Linked DNA regions of Undibacterium sp. KW1. The protein of the gene in region 1 binds, or shares a complex with, the protein of each later gene. Links are inferred from orthologs where the notes say so. Each region holds a gene or a part of one and is shown in the gene's direction. Other genes may lie near its edges. The genes, in order: secY, secA and secG.

Region 1 (5,217 bases):
ATCAAAAACTGAAGAAGAGCGTTATGTTGCTCGTCTGAAGTTGCAGGCTTTGCCACGTAATTCCAATCCGACCCGTCAGCGTAACCGCTGCACTTTGACAGGTCGCCCACGTGGCACATTCCGTAAATTCGGTTTGGGCCGTATTAAACTCCGTGAAGTCGCCATGCGTGGTGAAATCCCGGGTATGACTAAAGCCAGCTGGTAATAGGAGAATAAGCAATGAGTATGAGCGATCCTATCGCCGATATGCTGACCCGCATCCGTAACGCACAAGTTGTTCAAAAAACTGTCGTCGCGATGCCGTCTTCCAAAGTAAAGATCGCAATCGCGAACGTACTGAAAGACGAAGGTTACATTGAAGATTTCGCAGTTTCTGAAACTGCAGGTAAGTCCGAATTGAAAATCGGCTTGAAATATTACGCAGGACGTCCTGTGATTGAACGCTTGGAACGTGTATCACGTCCAGGTCTCCGTATTTACAAAGGTAAAGACGAGATCCCAAGTGTCATGAACGGTTTGGGAGTGGCGATCGTTTCCACACCAAAAGGCGTTATGACTGACCGCAAAGCGCGCGCAACCGGTGTCGGTGGCGAAGTGATTTGCTACGTCGCCTAAGGAGTGAAAGATGTCTCGAGTAGGTAAGATGCCAATCGCTTTGCCGGCAGGTGCTGAAGTCACCATTTCGACAGAGCAGATTACAATTAAAGGCCCACAGGGCGTGTTGTCTCAAGCCTTGAACGGCCTGGTGACAATTGCGAACGACAATGGCACTTTGAGTTTTTCCCCAGCTAATGATGGTCGTGAAGCCAATGCGATGAGCGGTACCCTGCGTGCCCTGGTCAACAATATGGTTAACGGCGTCACTAAAGGTTTCGAAAAGAAACTGAACTTGGTCGGCGTTGGTTACAAAGCGCAAGCACAAGGCGACAAATTGAATTTGTCTCTTGGTTTCTCGCACCCTGTTGTTCACGCAATGCCAGCTGGCGTTACATGCGCAACACCAACTCCAACTGAAATCCTGATCAAAGGGATTGATAAACAAAAAGTTGGTCAGGTTGCTGCTGAAGTTCGTGCATACCGCAGTCCAGAGCCTTATAAAGGCAAAGGCGTTCGCTATGCGGACGAAGTGGTTGTGATTAAAGAAACCAAGAAGAAGTAATAGGGGTTGACGATGGACAAGAAACAATCACGTCTGCGCCGCGCACGTCAAACCCGTGCCAAGATCGCAGAACTCAAAGTGAACCGCCTGGCCGTGCATCGCACAAACCTGCACATCTATGCAAACATCATTGGCCCAGACGCCAAAGTGTTGGCATCTGCCTCTACCGTAGAAGCAGAAGTACGTGCAGAGTTGGCTGGCAAGTCTGGTGCAGGCGGCAACGCTGCTGCAGCAAGCTTGATCGGCAAGCGTGTTGCAGAGAAGGCAATCAAAGCAGGGGTTACCGAAGTTGCGTTTGACCGCTCCGGTTTCCGTTACCACGGTCGCATCAAGGCGCTTGCAGAAGCTGCCCGTGAAGCTGGCTTGAAGTTCTAAGGAAAATTTGTCATGGCAAAAATGCAAGCAAAAACAGCAGCCGACAAGCCGGATGATGGCATGCGCGAAAAAATGATCGCGATCAACCGCGTGACCAAAGTGGTCAAGGGTGGTCGTATCATGGGTTTCGCAGCGCTGACAGTCGTAGGTGATGGCGATGGCCGTATCGGTATGGGCAAAGGGAAATCGAAAGAAGTTCCAGTTGCTGTACAAAAAGCGATGGAAGAAGCACGTCGCAAGATGATCAAAGTGACTTTGAAGAACGGTACTCTGCAGCACACCGTTACTGGCAAGCACGGCGCGTCTTCCGTCATGATTTCTCCAGCAAAAGAAGGTACTGGCGTTATCGCTGGTGGTCCAATGCGCGCGATTTTTGAAGTAATGGGTATTGTAAATGTCGTGGCGAAATCCAACGGCTCCACAAATCCTTACAACATGGTTCGTGCAACTTTGAATGGTTTGGCCAAGATGAGTACTCCATCTGAAATCGCTGCAAAGCGTGGCAAAACTGTTGAAGAAATTCTCGGTTAAGGAGCACCTCATGTCTAAGACAGTAAAAGTGCAATTGGTTAAAGGTTTGATCGGCACACGCCAGGATCACCGTGCAACTGTACGTGGCCTGGGTCTGCGTCGCGTCAATTCAGTTTCTGAATTGGAAGACACACCGGCAGTACGTGGCATGATCAATAAAGTCTCGTATCTTGTGAAGGTTGTATCGTAAGCCGTTTGGTTTGCGATCGGAGCAAATTATGGAATTGAATACAATCCAGCCAGCAGATGGCGCAAAACACTACAAACGTCGTGTTGGTCGCGGTATCGGCTCAGGCTTAGGTAAAACAGCGGGTCGCGGTCATAAAGGCCAAAAATCCCGTTCAGGCGGCTTTCATAAAGTCGGTTTTGAAGGCGGTCAGATGCCTCTGCAACGTCGTTTGCCAAAACGTGGTTTCAAATCACTGGCAACACCGTACAAAGCAGAAATTCGCCTGACAGATCTGGAAAACCTGCCAGTCACAGAGATCGACGTTTTGGCTTTGAAACAAGCCGGTGTCGTTTCTGAGCTCGCACGTGTAGTCCGTGTGATCTTGTCTGGTGCTATCACCAAGAAAGTTTCTTTGAACGGCTTGATCGTCACTAAAGGCGCTAAAGCTGCAATCGAAGCTGCTGGTGGCACAATCGCTTAATTCAAGCAGACAACCGGAGCATTAATTGGCAACATCTCCACAACAAGCTAAAAGTGCTGCAAGCGGGTTTCCCTGGGGGCGACTCTGGTTCTTGCTGGCGGCACTGGTTGTCTACAGGATTGGTGCACATGTTCCTGTACCGGGTATAGACGCCAAAGTGCTGGAAGACATGTTCAAACAGAACCAGGGTGGTTTGCTGGGTATGTTCAATATGTTCTCTGGTGGCGCGATGCAAAGATTCACTGTATTCGCCCTGGGTATCATGCCGTATATCTCTGCGTCGATCATCATGCAATTGATGTCGATAGTCTCTCCTCAGCTGGAAGCGCTCAAAAAAGAGGGCGAGTCCGGTCGTAGAAAGATTACGCAATTTACACGTTATGGCACTGTGGTTCTGGCCTTAATCGAAAGTTACTTTATTGCATTTGGTCTGGAAGGTCAGGCCGGTCTGGTACTTGATCCTGGCATGGCATTTCGTCTGACGACGGTATTGTCGCTGGTGACAGGCACCATGTTCCTGATGTGGTTAGGTGAGCAAATCACTGAGCGCGGTCTGGGAAATGGTATCTCCATCATCATTTTCGCCGGTATCGCAGCAGGTTTGCCTGGTGGTCTGAGTAATCTGTTTGAGCTGGTACGTACTGGTCAAATGGGTAACTTCGCTGCACTGGTTATCTGTGTTGTTGTACCTGCAGTAACGTTTGCGGTAGTGTATGTCGAGCGTGGTCAGCGCAAGATCCTGGTGAATTATGCAAAACGTCAGGTTGGTAACAAGATTTATGGTGGTCAAAGCAGTCATTTGCCACTGAAGCTGAATATGGCTGGTGTTATTCCTCCTATTTTTGCTTCGTCGATTATCTTGTTCCCGGCGACGATTACCAGCTGGTTTACCAAGGGTGCAGAGTCTTCTACAAGTGGTTTTATCACTTTCCTGAAGGATCTGGCAGCGTCGATGGCGCCTGGTGAACCTATACACGCTTTGTTGTATGCAATAGCGATCATTTTCTTCTGCTTTTTCTATACCGCCTTGGTATTCAATAGCAAGGAAACCGCAGATAACTTGAAGAAGAGTGGTGCTTTTGTTCCCGGGATACGTCCAGGTGATCAGACCGCACGCTATATCGACAAGATATTGATGCGTTTGACGCTGGCAGGTGCGATTTACATTACGCTGGTTTGTCTGTTGCCAGAATTTTTGATTGCGAAGTGGAAAGTACCATTTTATTTTGGCGGAACGTCTCTGCTGATTATCGTGGTGGTGACCATGGACTTTATGGCGCAGGTACAGAACTATGTGATGTCCCAGCAATATGAATCGCTTCTTCGTAAAGCAAATTTCAAGGGCGGGATTCCTTCAAGGTAATCACCCAGGGGACAGCAGATCGAATGGCAAAAGACGACGTTATACAGATGCAGGGCGAGATTCTTGAGAATCTTCCGAATGCAACATTTCGAGTTAAGTTGGAAAACGGGCATGTTGTACTTGGCCATATTTCCGGGAAGATGCGGATGAACTATATCCGTATCCTTCCAGGTGATAAGGTGACAGTGGAATTGACGCCTTATGATTTGAGCCGGGCGCGAATAGTGTTCCGTACCAAGTAAATTTAAAATGAACTAGAAGGAAAGAGGGCAAAAATGAAAGTTCTCGCATCAGTTAAGCGGATCTGCCGCAACTGCAAAATCATCAAGCGCAAGGGTGTTGTTCGTGTTATTTGCACAGAACCACGCCATAAGCAGCGCCAAGGTTAATTAACGTTATTGAACGAGGAATAACGAATGGCACGTATCGCAGGGGTTAATATCCCAAATCATCAGCATACCGTAATCGGCTTGACAGCCATCTATGGTATTGGCCGTCCACGCGCACAGAAAATCTGTGACGCAACAGGTGTTTTGACCAATAAAAAGGTTAAAGATCTGGATGACAACGAACTCGAGAAGCTTCGCGACGAAATCGGTAAATTTATCGTCGAAGGCGACTTGCGTCGTGAACTCTCCATGAACATCAAACGTTTGATGGACCTGGGTTGCTACCGTGGCCTGCGTCATCGTAAAGGTTTGCCTGTCCGTGGCCAACGCACACGTACAAATGCGCGTACTCGCAAGGGTCCACGTAAAGCAGCGCAATCTTTGAAGAAATAATCCAGGCTAGCCCGGATCCAAGGAAAACATTATGGCAAAAGCTCAAAATAACGCTGCAGCAGCACGTGCGCGTAAGAAAGTTAAAAAGAACGTTGCAGAAGGTATCGCTCACGTTCACGCTTCTTTCAACAACACCATCATCACGATCACTGATCGTCAAGGCAATGCGTTGTCTTGGGCAACTGCCGGTGGTGCTGGTTTTAAAGGCTCACGTAAATCTACTCCGTTTGCAGCGCAGGTTGCAGCAGAGGCAGCTGGTAAAGTGGCCGTTGAATGCGGTATCAAAAATCTGGAAGTTCGTATCAAAGGCCCAGGCCCAGGTCGCGAATCTTCAGTACGCGCTTTGAACAATCTGGG
Region 2 (5,657 bases), 390 kb from region 1 along the record:
GGGCACTCGCTTAAAGCTACGGCGCTGAGCCCATGTGCAGCCAGCTGAAATCAGCTTCCAGAGCGATGGCGCTGTATCAGGCGGCTCAGCGCTGCCCGCAAATCTGCATTTTGCGGTGTGTCTTCCAGAGCGTGTTCCAGTTGCCCGAGCGCCTGCAAGGCCTTGCCTGAAAATGCTATTTGCTTAACAGCAACAGGTTTCTCTACGACGCGCCTGACTTGTACTTTGATCCTGATTGCGTTAATCTGCCATCCCCGTTCTTGCAAAAATGCTTGCAGTTTCGGGCATTGCTGTTTCAATTTGGTCGCCAGTGCGGCATTCGGCGCTGATAGCGTCAACTGTCCCTCCGTTACTTGCATGACCTCACAAGAGGCAAATATCGGCGGCAGTATCAGTCCACAGTCTTTTTGCAGCTTCAGATTGCGCTGCACTGTGGGCAGTAGTTGTGAGATTTTCTCGTTGCTGCGCAAAAAGTCAGCGGCTTCGCTGGCACCAGGCACTTTGCGACCGCGTTTAATGTTAATCGGATAGGTAGGGCGTGAGAATGTTGACATGCGCAATACCTTACCACAAACAGGGCAGGCCAGCTCTCACAAGGAGCACCAGGCCGCCTTTCGTTTTCAGAGGAGCATATTGATGCAAATCATTTTGATGCACTCCCGCTTTACCCAGGCAAAGTCAGTGACTTTGTCTTCCCGTCACGTCATCCTTGCTACTTTTGCATTCCTGTTGGTCATCACTTGTTGCGCTGCCCTGATGGCGGCCCTGACCCTGAAGCTGGCCAGCGCTGACTTGCCAGTCTTGCGCGACCTGGTTCCGGTCGCTGCCGCAAGTGATGCTGGCAATAAAGACAAGTTCATGAAAGAAAACCTCGCTGCGATGGCGGCCAAGCTCGGTGAAATGCAGGCGCAACTGATACGTCTCGATGCACTCGGTGAGCGGGTGCAGGGCCTGGCCGGTGTCAAGCCGGAAGAATTCAACTTCAAGGAATTGCCGGGCCGTGGCGGCCCTGAGGTTACTACACAGCCCGCCAAGGAATTGAATATGGCAGAATTCCAGGCAGCACTGGCTGCGATGTCGGTAGATATAGAACACCGCTCGGATTATATGAATGTAGTTGAAACCAAGCTCATGGGTTTCAAGGTGCAATCCAAGCTCCTGCCAACCATACAACCTGTTAATGTTGCTTACAATGCATCTGGTTTTGGCTGGCGGCTTGACCCCTTTTCTGGCCGCAGTGCCTTTCATGAGGGCATCGATTTCTCAGGACCTACCGGTACCCACATCGTTGCAGCAGCTGGTGGTGTCGTGGTTGCGGCAGAATATCATCCACAATTTGGCAATATGGTGGAAATTGATCATGGTGGCGAAATCATGACCCGTTATGCCCACTCTTCCAAAATCCACGTTAAGCTGGGTGATATCGTCAAACGTGGCCAGCATATTGCAGACATTGGTTCTACCGGCCGTTCCACAGGTGCACATTTGCACTTTGAAGTACATGTCAAAGGCGTACCACAAAATCCCCACAAATTCTTATCTGCCGGGGCTAATCAGGCCAATCTTTCTGCATTGAATCAAAAATAACTTGAGATTGCCGATTCAGCCTCCAACTGCCATTTCATGTCTGGGAATTGTTTGCCGGGTACGCGCCCAGTAATTGCCAAATAATCCATTTTACTGCCCAACAGGCAGGGAAATTGCGCAATTACTGGTTAATTGAGTGTCACATGGTAAAATCACAGGTTATCCTAATGTTGTTGTCAAATTAAGCACTATTTCAACAATTTTTTTAAGAATTTAACTTTCCGTTCATAGCATGTCATTCCTGACCAAGATATTCGGCAGCCGCAATCAGCGGCTTTTGAAGCAATACCAAAAGACGGTGCGTGAGATCAACGCATTGGAACCCAAGCTGGAAGCCTTGTCGGACGAGGCTTTGCAAGCCAAGACTGCCGAGTTCAAAGCACGTGTTGCGAACGGAGAGTCACTCGATGCCATACTCGTCGAAGCTTTTGCTGTCTGCCGTGAGGCCAGCAAGCGCGTCCTGAAAATGCGTCATTTTGACGTGCAGATGATAGGCGGCATGGTTTTGCATTACGGCAAAATCGCTGAAATGGGCACGGGCGAGGGTAAAACCCTGATGGCGACCCTGCCAATCTACCTGAATGCCTTGTCTGGCAAGGGCGTGCACGTTGTTACCGTCAATGATTATCTGGCGCAGCGCGATGCCGAATGGATGGGGCGCCTGTATGGCTGGCTGGGACTGACTACCGGTATCAACCTGTCGCAGCTTGATCATGATGCCAAGCAGGCAGCCTATGCTTCTGACATTACCTATGGCACGAATAACGAATACGGCTTCGATTACCTGCGCGATAACATGGTCTATGAAGCCAAGGACCGTGTACAGCGCAGCCTGAATTTTGCCGTTGTCGATGAAGTTGATTCCATCCTCATTGATGAGGCCCGTACGCCATTGATCATTTCCGGCCAGGCTGAAAATCATACGGAGCTGTACTACAAAATCAATGAAGTACCCAAGCTGCTGACCCTGCAAATCGGTGAAGAAACACCTGATGGCAAGGGCAAGATAGAAGTGCCAGGTGACTACACCAAGGACGAGAAAGCTCATCAGGTCTTGCTGACTGAAGCCGGTCATGACAAGGTGGAACGCATACTCACGCAAATGGGTTTGCTGCCTGAAGGTGCATCTGTGTATGATGCCGCCAATATTACCCTGATCCATCATTTGTACGCCGCCCTGCGTGCACATGCCCTGTATTTCAAGGACCAGCACTATGTCGTGCAGAACGATGAAATCGTCATCGTTGATGAATTCACCGGCCGTATGATGACAGGCCGTCGCTGGTCTGATGGTTTGCACCAGGCGGTAGAAGCCAAAGAAGGTGTACGCATCCAGAACGAGAACCAGACGCTGGCATCGATCACTTTCCAGAACTACTTCCGTATGTACACCAAACTGTCAGGTATGACAGGTACGGCTGATACAGAGGCTTATGAATTCCAGGAAATCTACGGTCTCGAAACCGTGGTTATTCCACCTAACCGTCCTTCGCAACGCAAGGACAGGCAAGACCAGGTCTATAAGTCTGCGCATGAAAAATACAATGCCATGCTCATCGACATCAAGGATTGTTATGAGCGTGGTCAGCCAGTACTGGTAGGTACGACTTCGATTGAAAATTCTGAACTCCTGTCCGGCATACTGGACAAGGCCGGTTTGCCACACAATGTACTGAACGCCAAGCAGCATGCGCGTGAAGCGGAAATCATTGCCCAGGCCGGTCGTCCAAAAGCCATCACCATCGCTACCAATATGGCGGGTCGTGGTACGGATATCGTACTAGGTGGTAACGTCGCCAAACAGGTGCAAATGATAGAAGCGAATGCAGCTTTGTCTGATGCAGACAAAGAGATGCAATCGCAAAAGCTGCGTGACGAATGGCAGTCTCTGCATGAGACAGTGGTCAATGCTGGTGGCTTGCACATCGTTGGTACTGAACGCCATGAATCCCGTCGCGTGGATAATCAATTGCGTGGCCGTTCTGGCCGACAGGGCGATCCGGGTTCTTCCCGTTTTTACTTGTCACTCGACGATACACTGTTGCGTATTTTTGCCGGTGACCGCGTCCGTGCCATCATGGACAGGCTCAAAATGCCTGAAGGTGAACCTATAGAAGCAGGTATCGTTTCCCGCTCCATAGAGTCGGCACAACGCAAAGTCGAAGCACGTAACTTTGATATCCGCAAGCAATTGCTGGAGTACGATGACGTCGCCAATGACCAGCGTAAAGTGATTTACCAGCAACGTAATGAATTGCTGGAAGCGCAGGACATGGCAGAGTTGATCTCCTCCCTGCGTCATGGCATGTTTGAAGACATCGTACGTGAATATGTACCGGCAGAATCAGTCGAAGAACAGTGGAATATCCCGGGTCTCGAAGCAGTCTTGCGTGATGAATGGGCGCTTGATTTGCCGCTGTCGCAAATGCTCAAGGATGATGCCAATATCACCGATGAAGATATTCTTGAACGTGTGCAAAAAGCGGCCAATGATGTTTATGAAGCCAAGATATCCATCGTCGGCAAAGAATCTTTTGCCGGTTTCGAGCGCAATGTCATGCTGCAAAGCATAGATACACACTGGCGTGAACATCTGGCTGCACTCGATCATTTGCGCCAGGGTATCCATCTGCGCGGTTACGCACAGAAAAATCCTAAACAGGAATACAAGCGCGAAGCGTTTGAACTGTTTGGCCAGATGCTCGAAGCGATCAAGAACGAAGTGGTCAGGACTGTGGTCACTGTGCGTATACAATCCCGTGAAGAGATTGATGCTGCAGAAGAAAGACTGGCACAGTCGCAGATTGAAAACGTCCATTACCAGCACGCTGATTTTGATGCAGATGCAACGCCTGAAGAAATGCTGGCCCCGGTTGCTGATTTTGGTACTGACCAGCCAGAAATCAATTACGCCCTGAAAGTAGGCCGTAACGACCCTTGCCCTTGCGGCAGCGGTAAGAAGTTCAAGCAATGTCATGGCAAGCTTGCCTGATCATTGAGTAGTACAAAAACAAAAGGCGACCACTGGTCGCCTTTTGTTTTTTCGTCGTCCAGTGTCAATTTAGCGAATCCTGATGCCCTCACTTGACGCAAGCAAATCCCGGAGTTAAAGTGAACGAGCGTGCTTATTTGAGCATTCATTCTATATTCTGGCATCTCAACTTGTGATGACCAGACCTGAGGGGGCTTATGGACTTGAACTTTAACGATGCAGAGCTAGGTTTTCGTCAACTGGTCCGTCATTTCCTGCAAACTTCATTACCTCAGGCCATCAGCCAAAAAGTGCATCATGGCATAGCACTCGAAAAAAGCGATTACCAGCACTGGCAGAAGATATTGCACGCCCAGGGCTGGGGCGCCTCATCCTGGCCTGCTGCTCATGGCGGCACTGGCTGGTCTGCCGTGCAGCGCTATATATTTGAAGAAGAATGCGCCGCAGCTGGTGCGCCAAGGCTGCCACCTTTTGGCATCAAGATGGTGGCACCCGTCATCATGGAATTTGGCTCGCATGAGCAACAGCAGAGATTTTTGCCTAACATATTGACTGCCGATGAATGGTGGTGCCAGGGGTATTCGGAGCCGGGCTCCGGCTCTGACCTCGCTTCCGTCAAGACCACGGCTGAACGCAGGCGTGACAGCGAAGGCGAATACTATGTAGTCAATGGTCAAAAGACCTGGACTACACTGGCCCACTATGCCGACTGGATATTTTGCCTGGTCCGTACAGACCGCGAAGCCAAGGCACAGCGCGGTATTTCATTTTTACTCATCGACATGAAATCCCCTGGCGTCACCGTCAGGCCCATCATCACCATGGACGGTGCACATGAAGTCAATGAAGTCTGGTTTGATGATGTCAAAGTGCCAGCTGCCAACCTGGTGGGTGAAGAAAACAAGGGCTGGACTTATGCCAAGTTTTTGCTGGGGCATGAGCGCACCAATATCGCGGGTATAGGCATTGCCAAGCGTGAACTGGCCAGACTGAAAAGAGTGGCCGCTCGTGAATTCAAGAACGGCAAACCGCTTATGGAGGATGCTGCTTTTGCCATGCGTCTGGCGCAGGTAGAGAT
Region 3 (5,348 bases), 2.8 Mb from region 1 along the record:
TGGCACCCAAATCGATATCAGTGATGAGGGCGTCGTGACTATCGCTTCTGTTGATGCCGCCGCTGGTCAGGAAGCCAAGCGCCGTATCGAAGAGCTGACTGCAGAAGTTGAAGTTGGTAAAATCTACGAAGGTACAGTATTGAAATTGCTGGACTTCGGTGCGATCGTGCAAATCATGCCAGGTAAAGATGGTTTGCTGCACATCAGCCAAATCGCCAATGAGCGCGTGAATGCAGTTGCTGACTACCTCAAAGAAGGTCAGCAAGTACGTGTAAAAGTGCTGGAAACTGATGACCGTGGTCGCTTCAAGTTGTCGATGAAAGCAGCAGCTTCTGAATCTGAAGCGCAAGCTCAGCCGCAACAACAGCAACAGCAGCAACAGCAGCAACAACAGCAGTAGTAATAAATTCACGCAGCCTTTGGGCTGAGTGAATTAAAAATAAGTTGCAAATGAGTTGAAAACGCCCGTCTCGCACGGGCGTTTTTTTATTGGCTTACAATTGCGCACTGTATCGCTGGAACCCTACAAAGGCTGAAGATGAAAACTGAAATGCGCGCAATTGAAATTACCCAATATGGCAAGCCTGAAGTCTTGCAAATTTGCAGCAGGCCTGTGCCAGTGCCGGGTAAGGGAGAGCTATTGATCAAGGTTGCCGCAGCTGGCGTGAATCGCCCTGATGTCCTGCAGCGCCTTGGTTTTTACCCTGTGCCGCCAGGTGCTTCAGATTTGCCGGGTCTGGAAGTGGCCGGCGAAATAGTCGGTGGTGATGTGCAAGGCAGTGGTTTTGAGTTGGGTGACCAGGTTTGCGCATTGGTGCAGGGCGGTGGTTATGCGGAGTATTGCGTGGCACCTGCGGGGCAGTGCCTGAAGACACTAGCGGGCATGTCCATGATAGAGGCGGCCTCGCTGCCAGAAACCTATTTTACTGTCTGGAGTAATGTATTCCAGCGCGCGCATCTGTCGCCTGGCGAAAGTTTTCTGGTGCAGGGAGGTACTTCAGGTATAGGTGTCGCAGCAATCCAGATTGCCCGGGCATTGGGGCACAGGGTTTTTGCTACTGCTGGTTCTGATGAAAAGTGCAGGGCGACTGAAAAGCTGGGCGCGGAGCGCGGCATCAATTACAAGACTGAAAATTTTGTCGAAGTCGTCAAGGAATTAACAGCAGGTAAGGGGGTCGATGTCATTCTGGATATGGTGGCAGGCTCCTATGTGCCAAAAGAAATCAATTGCCTCGCCGATGATGGCAGGCTGGCGATTATTGCCCTGCTTGGTGGTAATTCGGCGGAGCTTGATCTGGGTCAGCTCTTGCGCAGGCGTTTGACGGTGACGGGTTCCACACTGCGCCCGCGCTCTGTTGCCTTCAAGGCAAAAATATCGACAGAGCTGCAAGAACATGTCTGGCCACTGCTGGTATCAAAAGAAATAGTCCCCGTAATACACCAGGTTTTTCCTCTAGAGCAGGCTGCCCAGGCACATGCAATGATGGAGGAGGGCTTGCATATAGGGAAAATCATGCTGACGCTGGATTAGCTTGACGCTTGTTGTTTTTGATTAAACCTGGTCTGGATGTGCTGATGCTTGCAAAATTGCTATGTTGGTCATAAATTTGATGTAATTATGTCTTTATAGTAACTTCGGAATGTAAAAACTGGTCTTGCTGGTTTGACCCTGTCTGCGGCGAAGGCTACAATAGACGGTTATTTATATTTTGGCTCACTATGCGACGCACCTTAATAGCCGGTAACTGGAAAATGAATGGTAGTTTTGCTGCTAACCGTTCATTGTTGTCTGAAGTCAAGGCGGGTTTGCCTGCCAGTTTGCAGTGTGATGTGCTGGTTTGTGTTCCTGCGCCTTATTTTGCACAATGTGCAGAATTATTGAGTGGTATTGCTGTGAGTTGGGGTGCGCAAGACGTGTCTGTGCATGCGCATGGCGCTTACACAGGTGAGATTTCCGCCTCCATGTTGCAGGATTGTGCTTGTAAATATGCAATTGTCGGGCACTCTGAGCGCCGTGCTTATCATGCTGAAACAAATGAGCTGGTAGCGCACAAGGCTCAGCAATTATTGAAGCATGGTGTCTTGCCTATAGTTTGCGTGGGCGAAACCCTGGAGCAGCGCGAAAGTGGTCAGACGAATGCGGTTGTAGCGGCGCAGTTGAATGCGGTGCTGGATGTGCTGAATAGCCTTAATGACCTGGTGATTGCCTATGAACCCGTCTGGGCTATAGGTACGGGTAAAACTGCAACACCTGAAATGGCGCAAGAAGTGCATCATTTCCTGCGTCAGCAAGTGGCCGTTCGTGATGCGGGTGCGGCAGAAAAAGTACAGATTTTGTATGGTGGTAGCATGAAGCCGGAAAATGCCAGGGAGTTATTGGCAATGCCCGATATTGATGGTGGTTTGATTGGTGGGGCTGCACTGAAGTCGCAAGATTTTCTTGCGATCATCGCTGCCAGTTAATTGATTTATTGTAGTACTTAATTTTTACTTGGATGTTTTGAATGCAAACTTTACACACGTTGGTCATCGTTATTCAGATTCTGTCTGCTTTGACAATTATTGGTCTGGTTTTATTGCAGCACGGTAAAGGTGCTGATATGGGTGCCTCTTTTGGCTCTGGCGCTTCTGGTAGCTTGTTTGGTGCGACGGGTTCTTCGAATTTCTTGTCCAAGGCAACGGGTATAGCTGCTGCGATATTTTTTGCGGCGACTTTGGGTCTGGCGGTGTTTAGTACTGGCGCACGCAAGCCTTCCGGTGGTGTGATGGAGGGTGTTACTACCGTATCTCAGCCAGCAACTAATGCCGCTGCGGTCAGTGCGCCAGCATCGGCTCCTGCTGCAAGTGCAGCATCTGCGGCATCTGTGCCTGCCTCTTCTGCGGCTCAGTCTGGTCAGATTCCAAAATAAATTGATTTTGCTCAGCAAAAAACTTTGAATTGCTGCAATTGCGCGTTGAACAATGAGGCTATACATAGTAGAATGCTGGGCTTAAGCCGACGTGGTGAAATTGGTAGACACGCTATCTTGAGGGGGTAGTGGCGAAAGCTGTACGAGTTCGAGTCTCGTCGTCGGCACCAAAAAAATAGGGTCAGTTTTCTTTATTGGCCCAGTCGAGGAAGTGGATGTCTCTTGTTGTGTGATCTTGAGAAACATCTCGCTTCAATCTGGCATTCAATTACAGGTGGCCTAACGTGAACCTCGAAAATTATTTCCCAGTTCTTCTCTTTATTCTGGTTGGTATCGCCGTTGGCGTGGTGCCGCAAATTCTGGGGCGTGTTCTTGCTCCATACAAACCAGACTCACAAAAAAATTCTGCTTACGAATGCGGTTTTGAGGCATTTGAGGATGCGCGCATGAAGTTTGATGTGCGTTATTACCTGGTCGCGATTCTGTTTATTTTGTTTGATCTGGAAACAGCATTCTTCTTCCCTTGGGGTGTGGCAATGCGTGACCTGGGTTGGGCAGGTTTTCTGATTATGCTTGGCTTCGTGCTCGAGTTTGGCGTTGGATTTTGGTACATCTGGAAAAAAGGCGCTCTGGATTGGGAGTGATGGATTATGGCAATTGAAGGTGTATTTAACGAAAACTTTGTTACCACAACAGCCGACAAGCTGATCAACTGGACGCGCACCGGCTCCATGTGGCCGATGACTTTTGGTCTGGCTTGCTGTGCGGTAGAGATGATGCATGCTGGTGCGTCGCGCTATGATCTGGATCGTTTTGGGGTGGTGTTTCGCCCATCTCCGCGTCAGTCTGATGTCATGATTGTTGCTGGTACGTTGTGTAACAAGATGGCACCTGCGCTGCGCAAGGTATATGACCAGATGGCCGAGCCACGCTGGGTGATTTCCATGGGGTCTTGCGCCAATGGTGGTGGTTACTACCATTATTCGTATTCTGTTGTGCGCGGTTGTGACCGCATTGTGCCAGTTGATATTTATGTGCCAGGTTGCCCGCCAACCGCTGAGGCGCTGATGTACGGCATCATACAGTTGCAAAACAAGATCAAACGTACCAATACCATTGCTCGTTAATCGCGCGATCGCTGGGGCAATAATAAATTATGACTACCAAACTGGAAAACCTTGAGGCGGCAGTAAAAAATGTCTTGGGTGAGCGTATTCTGGACTTGAAGAATGCGCTGGGTGAAATCACCATCGTGGTTTCTGCAACTGCTTATCTGGATGTGATGCGCACTTTGCGTGACCATGCAGAAACCAGTTTTGAAGAATTGATCGACCTTTGTGGTGTCGATTATTCTGCTTATGGCGATGGTTTGTGGGAAGGTGCACGTTATGCTGTAGTTTCACACTTGCTGTCGATCAAACATAACTGGCGTTTGCGTGTGCGCGTGTTTGCAGCGGATGATGAAATGCCGGTCGTGCCTTCGCTGATCGATATCTGGAATGCGGCTAACTGGTATGAACGCGAAGCGTTTGACCTGTTTGGTATTCTGTTTGATGGTCACAATGATTTGCGCCGTATATTGACCGACTATGGTTTCATCGGTCATCCATTCCGTAAAGATTTTCCAGTTTCCGGCTATGTTGAAATGCGCTATGACGCAGATCAAAAGCGCGTTGTTTACCAGCCTGTCACGATAGAGCCGCGCGAAAATGTGCCGCGTGTGATTCGTGAAGAAAATTACGGGATGAAATAATGGCTGAGATTAAGAATTACACCCTGAACTTTGGTCCTCAGCATCCTGCTGCGCACGGTGTGTTGCGCCTGGTACTGGAGCTTGACGGTGAAGTGATACAGCGTGCTGATCCGCACATTGGTCTCCTGCATCGTGCGACTGAAAAACTGGCTGAGCAAAAAACTTTCCTGCAATCCGTGCCTTACATGGATCGCCTGGACTATGTGTCCATGATGGCCAATGAACATGCCTATGTCATGGCCATAGAAAAGATGCTGGGTCTGGAAGTGCCTTTGCGTGCGCAGTATATCCGCGTCATGTTTGACGAAATCACGCGTCTGCTGAACCACTTGCTGTGGATAGGTGCGCATGCGCTGGACGTGGGTGCGATGGCGGTTTTCCTGTACGCCTTCCGTGAACGTGAAGATCTGATGGATTGCTATGAAGCAGTCTCAGGCGCACGCTTGCATGCTGCTTACTATCGCCCAGGTGGTGTGTATCGTGATTTGCCGGACCAAATGCCGCAATTCACTGTATCGGCCTTGAAGAATGAAAAAGCGATGAAGTTGCTGAATGAAAACCGTCAGGGTTCCCTGCTGGATTTCATTGAAGACTTCACTAACCGTTTCCCAAAATATGTCGATGAATACGAAACACTGTTGACCGATAACCGTATCTGGAAACAGCGTCTGGTTGGTATTGGCGTA

The links.
Region 2: the proteins of secY (region 1) and secA are in contact, whole or in part, in a crystal structure (PDB 3DIN), measured with the Thermotoga maritima proteins. The link is inferred for Undibacterium sp. KW1 from one-to-one orthologs. Residues at the interface, in WP_004081795.1 of Thermotoga maritima: Glu108, Gly109, Glu110, Glu111, Ala236, Glu237, Arg238, Arg239, Ile240, Thr241, Ile242, Gln243, Tyr244, Ala245, Arg246, Arg247, Val248, Thr249, Gly250, Arg251, Arg252, Val253, Tyr254, Gly256, Ala257, Ser258, Thr259, Tyr260, Leu261, Pro262; in WP_004082002.1 of Thermotoga maritima: Glu261, Ala262, Arg263, Lys300, Ala301, Arg302, Thr303, Ile304, Ile305, Leu323, Tyr324, Asp325, Pro326, Val329, Ser330, Tyr333, Ile336, Lys340, Phe345, Val349, Glu363, Phe364, Tyr374, Ser375, Gly376, Gly377, Glu393, Ile395, Thr482, Ser483.
Region 3: secY (region 1) and secG share a complex: the UniProt entries of both Escherichia coli proteins name them as parts of the sec protein translocase complex. The link is inferred for Undibacterium sp. KW1 from one-to-one orthologs.

Annotation. Positions count from the first base shown.
Region 1 is NZ_AP018439.1:515,124-520,340, forward strand. Bases 2,056-4,909 are described here. They hold secY (preprotein translocase subunit SecY), read left to right. Parts: upstream 2,056-2,740; coding sequence 2,741-4,078; downstream 4,079-4,909. Other genes in these bases: rpsE (30S ribosomal protein S5), read left to right, coding at 2,056-2,065; rpmD (50S ribosomal protein L30), read left to right, coding at 2,076-2,255; rplO (50S ribosomal protein L15), read left to right, coding at 2,284-2,715; infA (translation initiation factor IF-1), read left to right, coding at 4,102-4,320; rpmJ (50S ribosomal protein L36), read left to right, coding at 4,354-4,467. Outside these bases: rpsN (30S ribosomal protein S14), read left to right, coding at 1-205; rpsH (30S ribosomal protein S8), read left to right, coding at 220-615; rplF (50S ribosomal protein L6), read left to right, coding at 626-1,159; rplR (50S ribosomal protein L18), read left to right, coding at 1,172-1,534; more of rpsE, read left to right, coding at 1,547-2,055; more of rpsK, read left to right, coding at 4,910-5,217. UniProt on the Escherichia coli protein: The central subunit of the protein translocation channel SecYEG. Consists of two halves formed by TMs 1-5 and 6-10.
Region 2 is NZ_AP018439.1:901,849-907,505, forward strand. What follows is about bases 1,486-4,779. They hold secA (preprotein translocase subunit SecA), read left to right. Parts: upstream 1,486-1,819; coding sequence 1,820-4,579; downstream 4,580-4,779. Other genes in these bases: UNDKW_RS04070 (M23 family metallopeptidase), read left to right, coding at 1,486-1,587; UNDKW_RS04080 (acyl-CoA dehydrogenase family protein), read left to right, coding at 4,777-4,779. Outside these bases: lpxC (UDP-3-O-acyl-N-acetylglucosamine deacetylase), read left to right, coding at 1-14; UNDKW_RS04065 (DciA family protein), read right to left, coding at 51-554; more of UNDKW_RS04070, read left to right, coding at 637-1,485; more of UNDKW_RS04080, read left to right, coding at 4,780-5,657. UniProt on the Escherichia coli protein: Required for protein export, interacts with the SecYEG preprotein conducting channel.
Region 3 is NZ_AP018439.1:3,360,220-3,365,567, reverse strand. What follows is about bases 1,222-4,206. They hold secG (preprotein translocase subunit SecG), read left to right. Parts: upstream 1,222-2,504; coding sequence 2,505-2,909; downstream 2,910-4,206. Other genes in these bases: UNDKW_RS15125 (NADH-quinone oxidoreductase subunit C), read left to right, coding at 4,066-4,206; UNDKW_RS15130 (NADH-quinone oxidoreductase subunit B family protein), read left to right, coding at 3,560-4,036; UNDKW_RS15135 (NADH-quinone oxidoreductase subunit A), read left to right, coding at 3,194-3,553; tpiA (triose-phosphate isomerase), read left to right, coding at 1,720-2,463; UNDKW_RS15155 (NAD(P)H-quinone oxidoreductase), read left to right, coding at 1,222-1,531. In the rest of the region: pnp (polyribonucleotide nucleotidyltransferase), read left to right, coding at 1-400; more of UNDKW_RS15155, read left to right, coding at 551-1,221; more of UNDKW_RS15125, read left to right, coding at 4,207-4,662; UNDKW_RS15120 (NADH-quinone oxidoreductase subunit D), read left to right, coding at 4,662-5,348. UniProt on the Escherichia coli protein: Subunit of the protein translocation channel SecYEG. Overexpression of some hybrid proteins has been thought to jam the protein secretion apparatus resulting in cell death; while this may be true it also results in FtsH-mediated degradation of SecY.